One region of the Bacillus silvicola genome, then DNA from elsewhere that is predicted to be linked to it. Evidence: a T-box and tRNA genes for the amino acid it is inferred to sense, from the RefSeq annotation. Region 1 holds a T-box; the other holds one or more tRNA genes.
What was found. A T-box is a leader RNA that pairs with one kind of tRNA and senses whether it is charged. The one in region 1 lies ahead of alaS (alanine--tRNA ligase), so its partner is inferred to be a tRNA-Ala.

Region 1 (7,754 bases):
GAGATCTTTTGACGATCTGTAAAGCCCGTTGCCTCTTCTTCAATAAGTGAAGACAATGTTAAAAGCTGATGAACATCCCAGTTCTTCGCTTTCATTTTCGCCTCGTTTTGAACAATGATTGCATTCGTTTTCTCAAGCATTGGAATTACGATTTCTTCTAACGTCGTATCCTTCTTATAGAACGAATACGTTGCAGGGTATAAATAACCTTCTAACGGGTATTTAATATTGCCGTCAAAGATTTTGTCCGTTAATAACTTCGGATACTTTTGCTGCATTTTTTGAACGAATGCTTTATCGTTTAATTGACGCACAACATCATCTTTATTCCACTTTAACTCTGTCGCAATTGCCTCTGCAATTTCGGTTACTTGTGCTCCTTCTTTTATCGTCACTTTATACAGAGCTGGACGATGTACATTACCAGATGACATTTGTTCCATGACATCTTTCGCACTCATGGAAGGATTCAACAAATATGTACCAGCTTGTAAATTTTTCGATTTAGCTTTTGCATAAAAACTAAAGACTGTACCGTTTTTCACAGCACCTTTTCCTTCTAAAATCTCACCAATTTTACTCGTAGATGAGCCCTTAGGAATCTCTACTTCAACCTCTTTTTTATTCCCGCTATCAACCGGTCCTAACGCCGATGAAATATACGCATAGACTGAACCACAAACTAAGAGCAGTGCAATAATCGAAAATAAAAAAATGCGTCTACGCTTCTTTTTCACTTGATTCTCTACCAAAACTCTTCCTCCTTATTCAATTGTAAACCGTATGTACATATTTCTATACAACACGATATAAAAACACAATAAATTTACTTATCTTCTTTAGATAGACATTTTACCCCGCATTAACGGGACGGTAAGACTCCCCTCAACAATCAGCTAGCGTAAAGAAGTTAAATGGGAGTCTAACTGCCGGTAAAAGCCCGATTGGTTCAACTAGTAATCATTGGGGGATAGCCCCCAATGATTACAGTTTCACTTTATTTTTTCTACAATCCGTCTCATTATACTACAAAGGGTTGCGCAGTTTCGACAAAAAATCATTCATTTTACATATGAAAACAAAAAAGATGGACTGTATGTCGTCCATCTTTTCAGTACTTATTATTCTGCTTCTTGCTCATCAGCAAGAGTGTTGAACATTTCTTGTACCATTTCCCACTCTTCTTCAGATTCGATTGGAAGTAAAGTTCCGCCCTCTTCTTCATTTTGCTCATAAGCCATTGCATCATAAATTTGGTCTCCATCTTCGTCTACTTCACCGATTGGAGAGAAGACTACGTATGATTTTTTGCCAAATTTTTCAGCATCAAAAGTGAAAACAATCTCACATAAATGTTCGTTACCTTTTTCGTCTACAATTGTAATTTGATTTTCTTCCATTTTGGTCACCTCTTATTTACTATCTAAAAATCCTTGTAAGATTACGACTGCAGCCATCTTATCGATTACTTGCTTTCGCTTCTTACGGCTTACATCAGCTGAAATGAGCAGACGTTCCGCTGCCATCGTCGACAAACGCTCGTCCCACATTACAACGTCTAATTGTAACAGCTCTCGTAGGTTTTCTGCAAATTGCTGGCACGCTTCACCACGAGGGCCAATTGTACCATTCATATTTTTAGGTAAACCTACTACTATTTTGTCCACACCATACTGTTTTACTAACTCAGAAATACGATCAAAACCAAATTGACCTCGCTCTTCGTTAATCTTGATTGTTTCTAGTCCTTGTGCTGTCCAGCCCATTTCGTCACTAATTGCAACTCCGACTGTTTTTGTACCTACATCTAAACCTAATATCCGCATAAACTACTCCTCACGATGATGTTTCAAGTAAGACTTCACAAGCTCTTCAATTATCTCATCACGTTCAAGCTTGCGAACGATGCTTCGTGCATCTTTATGGCGAGGTATGTATGCTGGGTCTCCACTTAATAAATAACCGACGATTTGGTTAATCGGATTATAGCCTTTTTCTTGAAGTGCATCATACACAGTTAAAAGTACATCATTTACATGGACACTCTGTTTTTCATCTTGAATGCTAAACTTCATTGTTTTATCAAAACCGTCCATTTCAAGCACCTCACTTGTAAGTAGTAAGTATAGGGAGAAGAACTTCTCCTCTCCCTACCATTGTACACTACTATCTCTTTATTTTGAAACAGATTTAACGTACTCTTGTACAAACGCTAAAGCTTCCTCAACTTGAGCTGGGTTTTTACCGCCTGCTTGAGCCATGTCAGGACGGCCACCACCGCCACCACCGCAGCGAGAAGCCACTTCTTTCACAAGCTTACCTGCATGGTAACCTTGGCTAATTAAATCTTTCGTTACGCCAGCTAAAATGTTTACTTTATCATCATTTACAGACGCTAATACAACAACTGCAGACTCTAATTTATTTTTTAGGTCATCCATCATTGTACGTAAGTTGTTCATATCTGCAACATTTACTTTCGCCGCTAATACGTTCACGCCATCAACTGTCATTACTGAATCAGTTAAGTTTCCAGCTTCGATATTGCTTAATTTCGCAGCAAGAGATTCATTTTCTTTTTGAAGTTGTTTCACTTCAGCAAATAAACCATCAACTCTTGTTAAAATATCTTTCGGATTTGTTTTCATTTTACCTGCTGCTTCTTTTAATAAACCTACTTGATCGTTCATTAATTCGTATGCAGACTTACCTGTTACTGCTTCAATACGACGAGTTCCTGCACCGATACCAGACTCAGCAACAATTTTGAAAATACCGATAGAAGCTGTGTTATCAACGTGACAACCACCGCAAAGCTCTAAGCTGTAACCGCCAACTTGTACAACGCGCACCACATCTCCGTATTTTTCACCGAATAATGCCATTGCACCCATTTCTTTCGCTTCTTCGATTGCTTTTTGAGAAATCTCAACATCAATACTTTCCCAAATTTTTTCGTTTACAATACGCTCAATTTTTTCTAATTCATCAGCTTGTACTTGGCCAAAGTGAGAGAAGTCAAAGCGTAAACGTTCAGAAGTTACAAGAGAACCAGCTTGGTTAACATGCATTCCAAGTACGTCTTTTAATGCTTGGTGCAGTAAGTGAGTTGCTGTATGGTTTTTCACAACGCTACTACGGTTCTTCGTATCAATAACAGCTTTTACAGCCGCATCTTTCGTTAATGTACCCTCTTCAACAACAACTTTGTGTAAGTTTTGGCCATTTGGCGCTTTTTGTACGTCTTTTACAAGAACTTTCACACCGTCAGCAAGAAGATAACCACGGTCAGCAATTTGTCCACCGCTCTCAGCGTAGAATGGCGTTACATCAAGCATTAACTGTCCTTCTTCACCAGCTTGTAAGCTATCTGTATACTCACCATTTTTCACAAGTGCTACAACGTTACTTTCTGTTGCAACTGTACCGTAGCCAACGAATTCGCTTGCTACTTTAACTTCACCAAGTACACCACCTTGAACTTGCATAGAATCAACGTCTTGACGAGCAGCACGTGCACGCTCACGTTGTTTTTCCATTTCAGCTTCAAAACCTTTATGGTCAACTGTCATACCAGCTTCTTCTGCATATTCTTCTGTTAATTCAATTGGGAAACCGTATGTGTCGTATAGACGGAACGCATCTACGCCAGAAATAACAGTTGTTTTTTCTTCTTTCGCTTTTGCAATTACTTCAGCTAAAATTGCTTCACCATCATGAAGCGTTTCATGGAAACGCTCTTCTTCGTTTTTCACAACTTTTGCGATGAAATCTTGCTTTTCAAGTACTTCTGGATAGAAGTCTTTCATTACTTCTCCAACAACCGGCACTAATTCAAACATGAATGGACGGTTGATGTTTAATTTCTTCGAATAACGAACAGCACGGCGTAATAAACGACGTAATACATAACCACGGCCTTCGTTAGATGGAAGAGCACCGTCACCAACAGCGAATGTTACTGTACGGATATGGTCGGCAATTACTTTAAACGCCATATCTTTTTCTAAGTCGCCATTACGATACTTCTCACCAGAAATTGATTCTGTTGCACCAATCATTGGCATAAATAGGTCTGTATCAAAGTTCGTAGGCACATCTTGAACGATAGATGTCATACGCTCTAGACCCATCCCTGTATCGATGTTTTTCTTAGGAAGTGGCGTATATGAACCGTCTGGATTATGGTTAAATTGAGAGAATACAAGGTTCCATACTTCTAAGTAACGCTCGTTTTCTCCGCCTGGATATAATTCTGGGTCACTAAAGTCATTACCGTAAGCTTCCCCGCGATCATAGAAAATCTCTGTATTCGGTCCACTTGGTCCTTCACCGATATCCCAGAAGTTTTCTTCTAAGCGGATGATGCGCTCTTTTGGAACACCCATTTTCTCATTCCAAATTGTGAATGCTTCTTCATCTTCTGGATGGATTGTAACTGATAGTAATTCTTTATCGAATCCGATCCATTTGTCGCTCGTTAAGAATTCCCAAGCCCAAGTAATTGCTTCTTCTTTGAAGTAATCACCGATTGAGAAGTTTCCTAACATTTCAAAGAATGTATGGTGACGAGCTGTTTTCCCTACGTTTTCAATATCGTTTGTACGAATTGATTTTTGAGCATTTGTAATACGTGGGTTCTGCGGAATTACGCGTCCATCAAAATATTTTTTTAATGTTGCTACACCACTGTTAATCCATAGAAGAGATGGATCCTCATGTGGAACTAGTGATGCACTAGGTTCTACTGCATGTCCTTTTTCTTGGAAAAAGTCTAAAAACATTTGACGAATTTGTGCGCCTGTTAGTTGTTTCATTGTATTTTCCTCCTTAAATATAAAAAACTCCCGCCCCTATAAAAGGGACGAGAGTTAACTCGCGATACCACCCTAATTATGAATTGATTATTATAACAATCAATTCATCACCTCATGGTGCCGTAACGTGGCAAGACGGCAGTGATTAGCTGCTCTCAGGATTAGCTTTCTGTTACCCTTCATTTAAAGCTTCTTTCAGCCAGTGGAAGCTTCTCTCTACAAATGGACTGTAACGTACTTGTTCCGTCATTGATTTAATGTATTATATGACTAAATATAATAGAATTCTCTTAAGTTTGTCAATGTAGATAATCATTTATATTGTGTCAATTGCTTATTAACCATAATTATTCTACTATTCATTTTTAACAGCCTTTCGATATATTATGCATTTACTACTAAATAGGAATCTCTTCATAAAAAATATCCCTATACAAATTTCTAGATATTACATTATTTGTTATAATTAAATTATTAACAATAAAGGAGCGATTACAATGACAACTTTATTGAATCAAGCTAAAGCAATGTTAGCTACCGACGAAAAAATCCTTTTTTACGCAGCATGTTCATTAAATATATTTATATATCGTTCCGTCGCAAGGCCAGGCCTGTTAATCTTAACGAACAAAAGGCTCTTCTTTTATGGACCAGATGTAAGCAAGAACCCATTATTTGAGGAGTACTCTTTCGCAAAAATTTCTAATCTAAAAGAACAAAAACGACTTTTCAGCAATCAAATTGTATTTCTTTATGATACGGAATGGAAAAAAATAAAACATATTCAAACAAATGATGTTAGCTCCCTCGTTCAAAAAATAAACGAGCAACTCCCTAAATAAGCAAATGATTAGCCCTCTATTTCATAAATAGAGGGCTAATCATTTAAACATCTTCTTTTTTCCAAAGAGGCCTCACATGAACAATCACTGTACGAATGACTGCTAAAACAGGAACTGATATTAGCAATCCTACAATACCTGCTACTTCTCCTCCAACTAGTAATGCAAGCATAATAATAACAGGGTGCATACGAAGCGACTTACCAACGATGTAAGGAGATAAAATGTTACTTTCCAAAAATTGCAAAATAGCAATCGTAATCCCCGCCTTAATGAGTAAACTCGTTGATACCGTTGCAGCAATCATCAACGCCGGAATTGCCCCTAAAATAGGACCAAAGTACGGGATTATATCCGTTACCCCAATAATAATGCCGAGTAATAACGGATATTTCATACCGATAAACCAAAAAGAAAGAACAGATACTCCTCCTAATACTAAGCAAACAAATAACTGTCCTCGAATATAACTTCCAAGTGACTTATCAATTTCTTTCGCAAGCATTTGCCCCGTACCACGCCATTTACTCGGGACTAATTTCCAAAAGATATGATAAAACTCACCGTAATCTTTTAATATGTAAAATACAATGAATGGAATTAAGAAAATAATGAGTAACGAATCCAGTACACCACGAGCTGTGCTCATGACTTTATTTAAAAGCGCTTGAATCTTCGTTTCTACACCACCAAAAATTTGTTTCACCTTTTCATGAATAAATGATGGGAAATTCGCTGTTTGTTCCGTTACCCCATCCATCCAAGAATCGTACATTTTTGTAAACTGCGGAAATTGTTCATTAATCTCTTGCAACTGCTTAATAACAATTGGCGTTCCTTTATAAATTCCATAGCCAATCCCGCCGAAGAAAAGTACGTAAATGAGCAAAATGGCAAGTGTGCGAGGCATTCCTTCTTTATGGATTTTTTCAATTAAAGGATGCAATAAGTACGCAATGAAACATGCGATCAGAAACGGTGTAATTGCCACTTTAAATACAAAAATAATCGGTGCCCATAATGGCTTAATTTTCAAAAAGACAAGCAAACAAAGAAAAACGAGTAACAATAATCCTAAACGATATATCCAAATGATTTTAAGATTCTTCACACGAAAAACCTCCTCCACCTTTATTTTGAAAATAAATAGGTTAGGTTATGTGCAAAAGTTTTAAAATCTTTTTATACAGACCATACTGTTTTTTAAAGACGTACATATATTTAACATAATAAGGACAACCATCCCTGAAAATACAGAACGCCAAAATATAATCAGGAGGGCTAATTATGGTTTTATTTATGCTCGTATTATCAGCACTTTTTATGATTCTTGAATGGATTTGTATTGGGTTTGGTATTTGGAAAGGTTTCTTTATTCGTTCCTCGCGAAAAGAACGGGCGAAGCAATTATGGCATTATGGAATGCTTGGCGTTGGATGTTACGGTCTATCTTATCTCTTCTCAGAAATCGGACTTTTATATTTGCATACAAATGCATAAAAAACTCCCTTATCCTGAAGGGAGTTTTTCACTTTATCAAAATTATAAATAAGACTTAATCATCTTACGTGCTTTTTTCATATTGCGTTTAGAAAATACATCTTGCTTACGAGCATATTGATATGCTGCAGCCCCAACACCTAATGCGATTAATGAATTGCGTAGATTCAAAGTAAATCCCCCTTTTCGTTATCCGATCGTTCTTTCATTTTCATCAAATAAATCATCAAGAGAGCTTAATGAACCATCTTCCTCTACTTGATGCGTATGGATTTTCCCCTTTGAAACCGATAATTCGATATAACAACTCCAGCAGTAAAATTGGTTGACACCTATCTTTCCAATGTCTTTCCCTTTGCAATTTGGACAACTGAACATATGGCTTTCATCTCCTTACAGTCTCCCAGATTCTATTTGCCATTATGTCCAAACTGCATTCATTTATACATGCTAGAGCCTTTCAACGTTATACGTTTGAAAGTTTCACTATATAATTTCACCTTATTACATAAAATCATACGGTGAAATGTTTTCCACGTCCATTTCTTCACCATTAACCGTCACCATCTGTACCTCTCCTTGTGATTCTTGCAAT
Region 2 (7,754 bases), on a different contig from region 1:
ACTAGTATCTAATCAGATTTTCATTCAATCTTTCCAAACTAAAAAACAAAATTTAGAGGAAGCATATTTAGATATTGTTGGACAAGGTGCTGTAAGTGTATGAGGAGTGTATTAGCTACTGAGTATATAAAATATAGAAAAAGTCATTTACTGTTTTTGATTATTTTAGGGCCTATTATACTTGGATTGGGTGAATTTATCGGATTAAATTATTATAGTAATTATCATGCTATTAAATTAGAAACGGTATTTGGCATAAATCTACAAATCTTAAAATACATCTTAAACTTTTTTATTGTGTTTATTATAGCGAGTGTAAACAATATTGAATATAAAAATTCTACGTGGGCCAGAACACTATCGTATCCAGTACAGAAATTAAATGTGTATCTAAGTAAGTTTGTGGTTGTTATGATTGCCTTTATTATTACAACCTTAATGCATATGCTTTGTACAGTATTATTAATTCCAGGTTTAGGTATCCCTTTGGATGCGGTTTCAATGCAGCAAGTATTTGTTTTTACGTTATATCCATTTCTTATTAGCGTTCCATTCTGCGCTTTGGCGTTCATTATATCCATTAACGTATCGAATCAATCAGTGATTGTTACGCTAGCCCTATGTTCGTATCTTTTCGGCGATATATTAAGCTCAACTAAGCTTTGGTGGTTCCCTATTTCATATCAAACTTTATATTCTCCAATTAATTATGTGAATAATCTAGAGGTTTTTAATACATTATGGGCGTACGATAAATGGTACATGCTAGCGGGAATTCCTATTACTGCTCTTATTTTAGGAATTGGATATATCATATTTATTAAAACCAATAATAAAAACTAAAAAAGGAGATTTCAAATGATAAATTTAATTTATTCCGACTGGATAAAAATAAGAAAGCATCCACAACAAATTACATTTTTCATCTTAGCACTTTGTCCGATTATATATTCAATGGTTATGTACACTAAATACGTTGTAGGAAAATATAATCACGGTTTGGATAATGCATGGATGGGCGTATGGATGTTTGTATCTTTTTTCTATGTTGGTTTTTTTCTCCCTGTCATTTCAGGGATGATAACAACTTTCTTCTGCCAGTTTGAAAGTAAAACTAATTGGAAAATAATGCATTTATCTCCGATTACTAACTTTAAGATTGTTTTATCTAAATTAGTATCTAGTGTGTTATTATTTTCTGTAGTACACTTAATCGCTTTAATAAGCCTATATGTATCAGGACGATATTTTGATTTTACAGATCCATTTCCTTTATTATTCATGGTTAAAGTATTTTTTATTTCTGTCGCTGCAACACTGCCTCTAATAACAGTGCAACTTTTCTTATTCTTATTTATAAAAACATCTATCACTTTTACATTTCTTAATATAATTCTATCTTTAATCGGGGTATTTATTTTTTCAGAAGCAAAGTGGGGGTTTTTATATATATGGTCTCTACCATTACAGTCTATAGAATTAGTTGATCAAGGTATATTGTCTATTGGTATATTATTAACATCAATAAGCGCATTTACCATTGGTATGATTTTAATTACAGTGCGTTATGTAAAGACATTGAGAAAGACCGTGTAATATGAGAATTGAATCTTGAGAAATCTTAATAGTATCTCATTTTAATAAACAGTAAAAAGAGCCCATCGGTTATGATGGACTCTTTTTACTGTTTATACGCAATTTATTTTTTAATCAAAACAGAACTCCCAGTCACTTAACGCTCTTACGAGATATTCTACATGTTCTATAGGTTCTTTGATACGATTCATGATAATGCATTTATTATTAAACTCCATATCTAGAAGGAATTTAACTCTAAATTTTTTTGTATTAGTAAAATAGGATCAAAAAAATAAGCATTAATTTGCTGTTTTTTTGATCCTATTTTACTAATTGTTATTAACATTAGGAAGCGTTTATATTTTAAGTACCATAAATTATATAGAAAGGAGACTAGTTGATGTTTAAGAAAAAGGTACCATTTATAGAACAAGCCCAACAGACTGAATGTGGTTTTTGTTGTATAGCGATGATTACCGAATATCATAATAGTACCGTATCTTTTCATGACATGTATGAAAGGATTGGTAATGGTAGAGATGGAACGTCACTATTTCATTTAAAGCATCTAGCTGAGGGATTAGGATATGAAGCAAATTGTTTTAAAATTCAAGAATATGATGAATTATATAAAATCCCACTCCCTTGCATTATTTATTGGAAGGAAAAACATTATGTAGTACTAGAGGAAGTAGCTGAACATGGAGTAATAATTGTTGATCCCGCTGTGGGAAGAAATAAGGTAAAAAAGGAAGAGTTCGAAAGGGATTTTTCAAAATATGTTATGACATGCGTACCAGGTGAAAGGTTTGTTAAAAAGAAGCCTAAAAGTTTGTGGTTACCATATATTAACATCTTGAAAGAGAGACCATCCCTATTAATAAATTTAGTCTTACTGTCCTTTGTTTTACAGTTATTCACTTTAGGTATACCCCTTCTAATTCAATATTTAATAGATCATGTTATTTCACCTCAAAATTTTAATTTGTTAAATATCTTTTTAATATCAATAGTATTTGTGGTGGGATTCCAATTTCTATTCAATATAGTTAGAGGTAAGGTTGTAATTGTAATGGAGAACTTTTTAGATAAACAAATGATGAGTAAATTTATTAATCATTTACTTCATTTACCTTATCATTTTTTCCTCCTAAGAAAATTTGGAGATCTTCTATTTAGGGTAAATAGTCTAAGAATAATTCGAGATATGATTGGATCAAACCTTATTAAGGGTATATTAGATGTTGGGTTACTAATTGTAATATTTGTTTTCATGATAATTAAATCACCAATTTTAACGGTATCTGTTTTAGTGTTCACAGTACTTAACGCAGTTTTATTAATTGCTACACGCTCCAAAGTAAAAGAGGTTAGCCAAGAAGAAATTATGGCGAATAGTGAAGTTCAAAGTATTCAAACGGAGACTTTGTATGGAATATTCAATGTTAAAACAGCTGGAATCGAGGATAAAATATTTACTCGATGGAATAAAAATTTTAAAAAGTTGCTAAAAGCTTATAGAAAGAAGCAAAATCTTAATAATTATATTCAATCAGTAAGTGGTTCTATTGGGAATTTAGCTCCCTTATTCACTCTGTGGCTTGGTGCATATTTAATTTTAAACAATCAGTTAACATTAGGAAATCTAGTAGCTTTTCATGCTATTTCCAATCAATTTTTTGGGCTAAGTCAGTCAATTGTCCAAATGTTTAATTCTTTCTTTGTAACTGGTACGTATTTAAGAAGGGTACAAGATGTATTAGACGCACCAAAAGAAGAACAAACTCCGGATATGAAAGAGATAACTAATCTTGAAGGTCGTATACGTTTTGAAGATGTTAGTTATCAATATACAAAATATAGTCCAATGTCTGTTGAAAATATTAATTTAGAAATTAAACCGGGCCAAAAAGTAGCGATTATTGGAGAATCTGGTGCTGGAAAGAGTACCATGTCCCGTCTACTATTGGGATTGCATAATCCGAGTGAAGGAAAAATATATTATGATGATGTGGATTTAAGTAATATCGAAAAATCATCATTGAGACGTCAAATTGGTGTAGTTCCTCAGGACGTTACACTATTTAATAAGACTATTTTTGAAAATATTGCAATTTATGATAAGGATATATCGATAGAAGAAGTTGTTGAAGCTGCTAAGGTAGCACAAATACATGATGACATTATGAAGATGCCTATGCAATATAATACGTTCATATCTGAGATGGGGTTCAATATTTCAGGAGGACAGCGACAACGTATTGCACTTGCGAGAGCTTTAGTTCATAAACCATCCATTTTAGTATTAGATGAAGCAACAAGTTCATTAGATCATCTGAATGAGAAGAAGGTAGATGATTATCTCAATGAAATAAAATGTACAAGGGTTGTAATTGCACATCGACTTACTACAGTAATGAATGCAGACTTAATAATTGTGATGGATAAAGGAACTATTATAGAATCAGGTACTCATAAGGAGTTAATGCTAAAAGCTGGTTATTACTCTTCCTTCTTCAAGGATATAGAACCGAATTACAAGTTACTAGCAAATTAAGCATATATATTTATGAACCTAATAAAAAAGAAAGAGGGATAGATATGAAAGCTCAAACAAAAAAAGACCGTAATATAATCAGATTCGCAACTGGGGGAGTTACCCTTTTAATCTTGGCTTCCTTTATATATAAATGGAATAATGGGTTAAATATTGACATTCCTGAAAGACTCGGTTTAGGGATAGCTCTTGTCGCATTTGTTACTACCTTTATGCCTCAAAGAAAAAAAGATGCTAATTAATTTAAATCGCGCTTGAGATCTATTTCTCAAGTGCGGTTTCCTAAAAAATTATATAGAGGAATCATAAATAATCATTCATACCAATACAAACTATAAATTTAACATTTAGGCTTTAAAAATATAAAAAGTAGCAATTTAAAAGAGAAATATCTTAAATATTTTCTATGTACTTAAATTCAAACTAAAAAATTATAAAAAAGGATGGATATCAAATGTTTAGAAGAAAAAAATCAGATGAAATGCGAAAACAAAAATGGAATACTGGTGGATTGATTAGTGTAGTTGATGAAAATGAATTAAAACAGGTTGTAACTGGCGCGGGTTCAGACGATATCTATATAGAGACAGTTCCAGCAGCTATAGCTGCATTTTTACCAAATCAGATGAACACATATCCTGATCCAATGATCATGCCTAAGTATAGATAACGAAGGACTCAAGATTAAAAAAGAGAACATATTAACACTAAAAGATTTATACTTGAATCTAGGTTGTCATAGGTATAGTTTATTACACTGATCTTATAGCATTTAAAGAAAAGCTATTCGATAGAAAAGGTATTGGGTGTTATCAAGGTACAAAATTATTTTATTAGATACTTATTCTATATTTAGGATGTATATCTGTTGACCTAAAAATAGGAATCTAAAATCCTTAAATATGCTAAATAGAAAAATTAAATTTAGAGAATTAGATGATTTACAACAATATTGGAATTCCTATTTATAGGGGCAGGAGAATCCTGTAATATCTAATTTCCGTTCACTATTTTAGCAGGATCAAATCATGGTGCATATAATAAAACACATATTTGTACGTTGAATTCACATGCCTCTTCTCTTATTTGTCTAGGGGAGGCTACGAAATTTTAATAAGCACAGAAGACAAAATGTCGAAGGCTTCCTATAAAGGATTGTTATGTTTGAAGAATCAGTAATTTCATTTACTAAATTAAATAAACAATGTTATAATGTGGTGTGGAATCCGTTTATTCAGAATTAATGGTTAATTGATATGATATTTAACATTGTTTTAATCGTAAAACAAAGTGTTAATTCTCTTTTATAGAGAATTATATGGCGGCATAGCCAAGTGGTAAGGCCCAGGTCTGCAAAACCTGTATCATCGGTTCAAATCCGATTGTCGCCTTTTATTTTAGTATATCAATATTTTTCATATGGTGGCATGCCAATTAGGAATGGTACAAGGTTAGCATACCCTTTTATGTTGGTTCGAATCCAACTGTCACCTTATATCCCAATACCCTTTGGGAATGGTTGTATATGAAAACTTTTCTTTGTAACTCCCCAGTCATTTATATATTGTACTAATTACTTAAACAATCACACTTCACACTACTACACCTATAAGTCAAACACGATGGATTTATTTCATGGAAAGACTCCAAAAGAATAATTTTTGCAATGGTCATGAATAATGTATGTTATTAAGCATGGTTAAATTTGCCCTATTAAAATTTTGAATCCTTACTAATGCAATTGAATAGGCTTTTACAGCGATAAATGTGTTAACTATAGTATTCGCAATACAATAGTTGAACAAGAATTATGCTAAATTTTACAATTAATTTTCTTAATATTCAGATTTTTTGTTTGTTTAGTTATTATATAAGTTAAGTATTTTAAAGGAGGTGATTTTATGAAGAGTAAAGGAGCATTAATATCTTTCTTGGTTTTTGTTATATTGTTAGGATTTTTACCAATAGAAAAAGCAAGTGCATCTGTATCATCTAATCCATTAAATGAATTAGCAGATCGAATTGACACAAGTAAAAATTATTATATAGTTCCAGCAGATTTACCAACAAGAGGATTAAGTTCTCGCCCGTCTCTTAATTTTTCACCATCTTTAGTAGTTAGTTCATTAGGTAATACAGTAGAAAAACCTAGTGAAGCTCGTATGAAATTGGTTTTTTCTGAAGAAAAAAAGACATACCATATTGGGATGCCTTATCCGATGCCTGGGATAGGACTTGTGGATCAATTTATAGGTAGTAGCTTACACCTTATTTTGGGCGAACAATACGCGGCTGATTGGACAATAACTCCTGTAGAAGGAGGATATATACTGCAAGCGGAAGGTGGATACCTTGATTATAAAGATGGTGAATCACCACTGTATGGTCCTCTTACATTTGCTCGCTTAGGTAAAGAAAAAGTTGTGTGGAAATTAGTACCCGCGTCTTAAAGTTTATATAAGTTTTTAAATATAACTTGTTTAAATGATAATACGTGAATAAGTAATTAATATTAAGCTAGTAGGCTTTTATGTTCTCAAAATGTTTTTATCTCTATAATATTTAAATATGAAAGGACGTGTTTTTGTGAAATTTAAAGGATTATTACTATACTTTCTGGTTTTAGTTACATTGTTAGGATTTTCCCCAATAGAGAAAGCAAGTGCATCTACCCCATCCGATTCGGTAGATGTGGTAGTAGATCGAATTGACACAAGTAAAAATTATTATATAGTTCCAGCAGATTTACCAACAAGAGGATTAGGTTCTCATCGGTCTTTTAATTTTTTACCATCTTTAGTAGTGGCTCCTTCACTAGGCAATACAGTGGAAAAACCTAATGGAGCTCGTATGAAATTGGTTTTTTCTGAAGAAAAAAAGACATACCATATTGGGATGCCTTATCCGATGCCTGGGATAGGACTTGTTGATCACTTTATAGAGGGTGGTTTATATATTAGTTTGGGTGAACAATACGCGGTTGATTGGATAATAACTCCTGTAGAAGGAGGATATACCCTGCAAGCAGAAGGAGGATACCTTAATTATAAAGATATCGAAGTAACAAATGGTCCTATTACAAGAGCCTACTTAGGTAAAGAAAAAGTTGTGTGGAAATTAGTACCTGTACTTTAAATTTCATATAAGATTTATAGGATATATTTAATGGAAAAATAAATTAGTTTACTAAACAATTTTTAACTATAGCAGGTGTAAAAAATAATAGATAAGTAAGCAACAGTACAAAGCATTTTAACTTGCGATATGTACTGTTTTTTTTGATAGCGTTCCATACTCATTGATCTAAAACCTATTCAAGCGTAAAGATTATTAGCTTCAACTATTCTTATTAATGGTCAGGTCGTACTCGCGTTACAATCTGTGTTTTCGTAATTTGATGAAAATAATAGGAGAAAGAGGATTATCAATTACTCACACAACAATTACGCGCCGCGTTTATTGCCCTAAATTTGTTAGTATACAAGTTAAACCGTTAATAATTTCATTTACCGTATGGATAGATGTAATACACAGGGGTTAGACTCAAAAGAGGGAATCAGTCTCTACTCTAAAAATCAATGGAATCTATACCTAACTTATGGTGAACTACCCGCCACTT

Region 2: it has a tRNA-Ala gene. The T-box ahead of alaS (alanine--tRNA ligase) is inferred to sense a tRNA for this amino acid. The anticodon was not compared.

Annotation. Positions count from the first base shown of each region.
Region 1 covers NZ_JBNGVC010000012.1:1,308,766-1,316,519, forward strand. Annotated here, with positions in the region: gene mltG (endolytic transglycosylase MltG) at 1-752, opposite strand, end outside; gene ACP6L7_RS18775 (DUF1292 domain-containing protein) at 1,122-1,400, opposite strand; gene ruvX (Holliday junction resolvase RuvX) at 1,413-1,826, opposite strand; gene ACP6L7_RS18785 (IreB family regulatory phosphoprotein) at 1,830-2,096, opposite strand; gene alaS (alanine--tRNA ligase) at 2,175-4,817, opposite strand; T-box leader at 4,858-5,076, opposite strand; gene ACP6L7_RS18795 (PH domain-containing protein) at 5,315-5,659, shown strand; gene ACP6L7_RS18800 (AI-2E family transporter) at 5,703-6,770, opposite strand; gene ACP6L7_RS18805 (hypothetical protein) at 6,947-7,159, shown strand; gene ACP6L7_RS18810 (YrzQ family protein) at 7,202-7,330, opposite strand; gene ACP6L7_RS18815 (hypothetical protein) at 7,349-7,537, opposite strand; gene recD2 (SF1B family DNA helicase RecD2) at 7,664-7,754, opposite strand, start outside.
Region 2 covers NZ_JBNGVC010000007.1:39,756-47,509, reverse strand. Annotated here, with positions in the region: gene ACP6L7_RS11120 (ABC transporter ATP-binding protein) at 1-103, shown strand, start outside; gene ACP6L7_RS11115 (ABC transporter permease) at 100-843, shown strand; gene ACP6L7_RS11110 (ABC transporter permease) at 859-1,596, shown strand; gene ACP6L7_RS11105 (peptidase domain-containing ABC transporter) at 1,979-4,135, shown strand; gene ACP6L7_RS11100 (hypothetical protein) at 4,180-4,377, shown strand; gene ACP6L7_RS11095 (hypothetical protein) at 4,590-4,805, shown strand; tRNA gene ACP6L7_RS11090 (tRNA-Cys) at 5,456-5,526, shown strand; tRNA gene ACP6L7_RS11085 (tRNA-Ala) at 5,557-5,628, shown strand; gene ACP6L7_RS11080 (hypothetical protein) at 6,037-6,585, shown strand; gene ACP6L7_RS11075 (hypothetical protein) at 6,722-7,270, shown strand.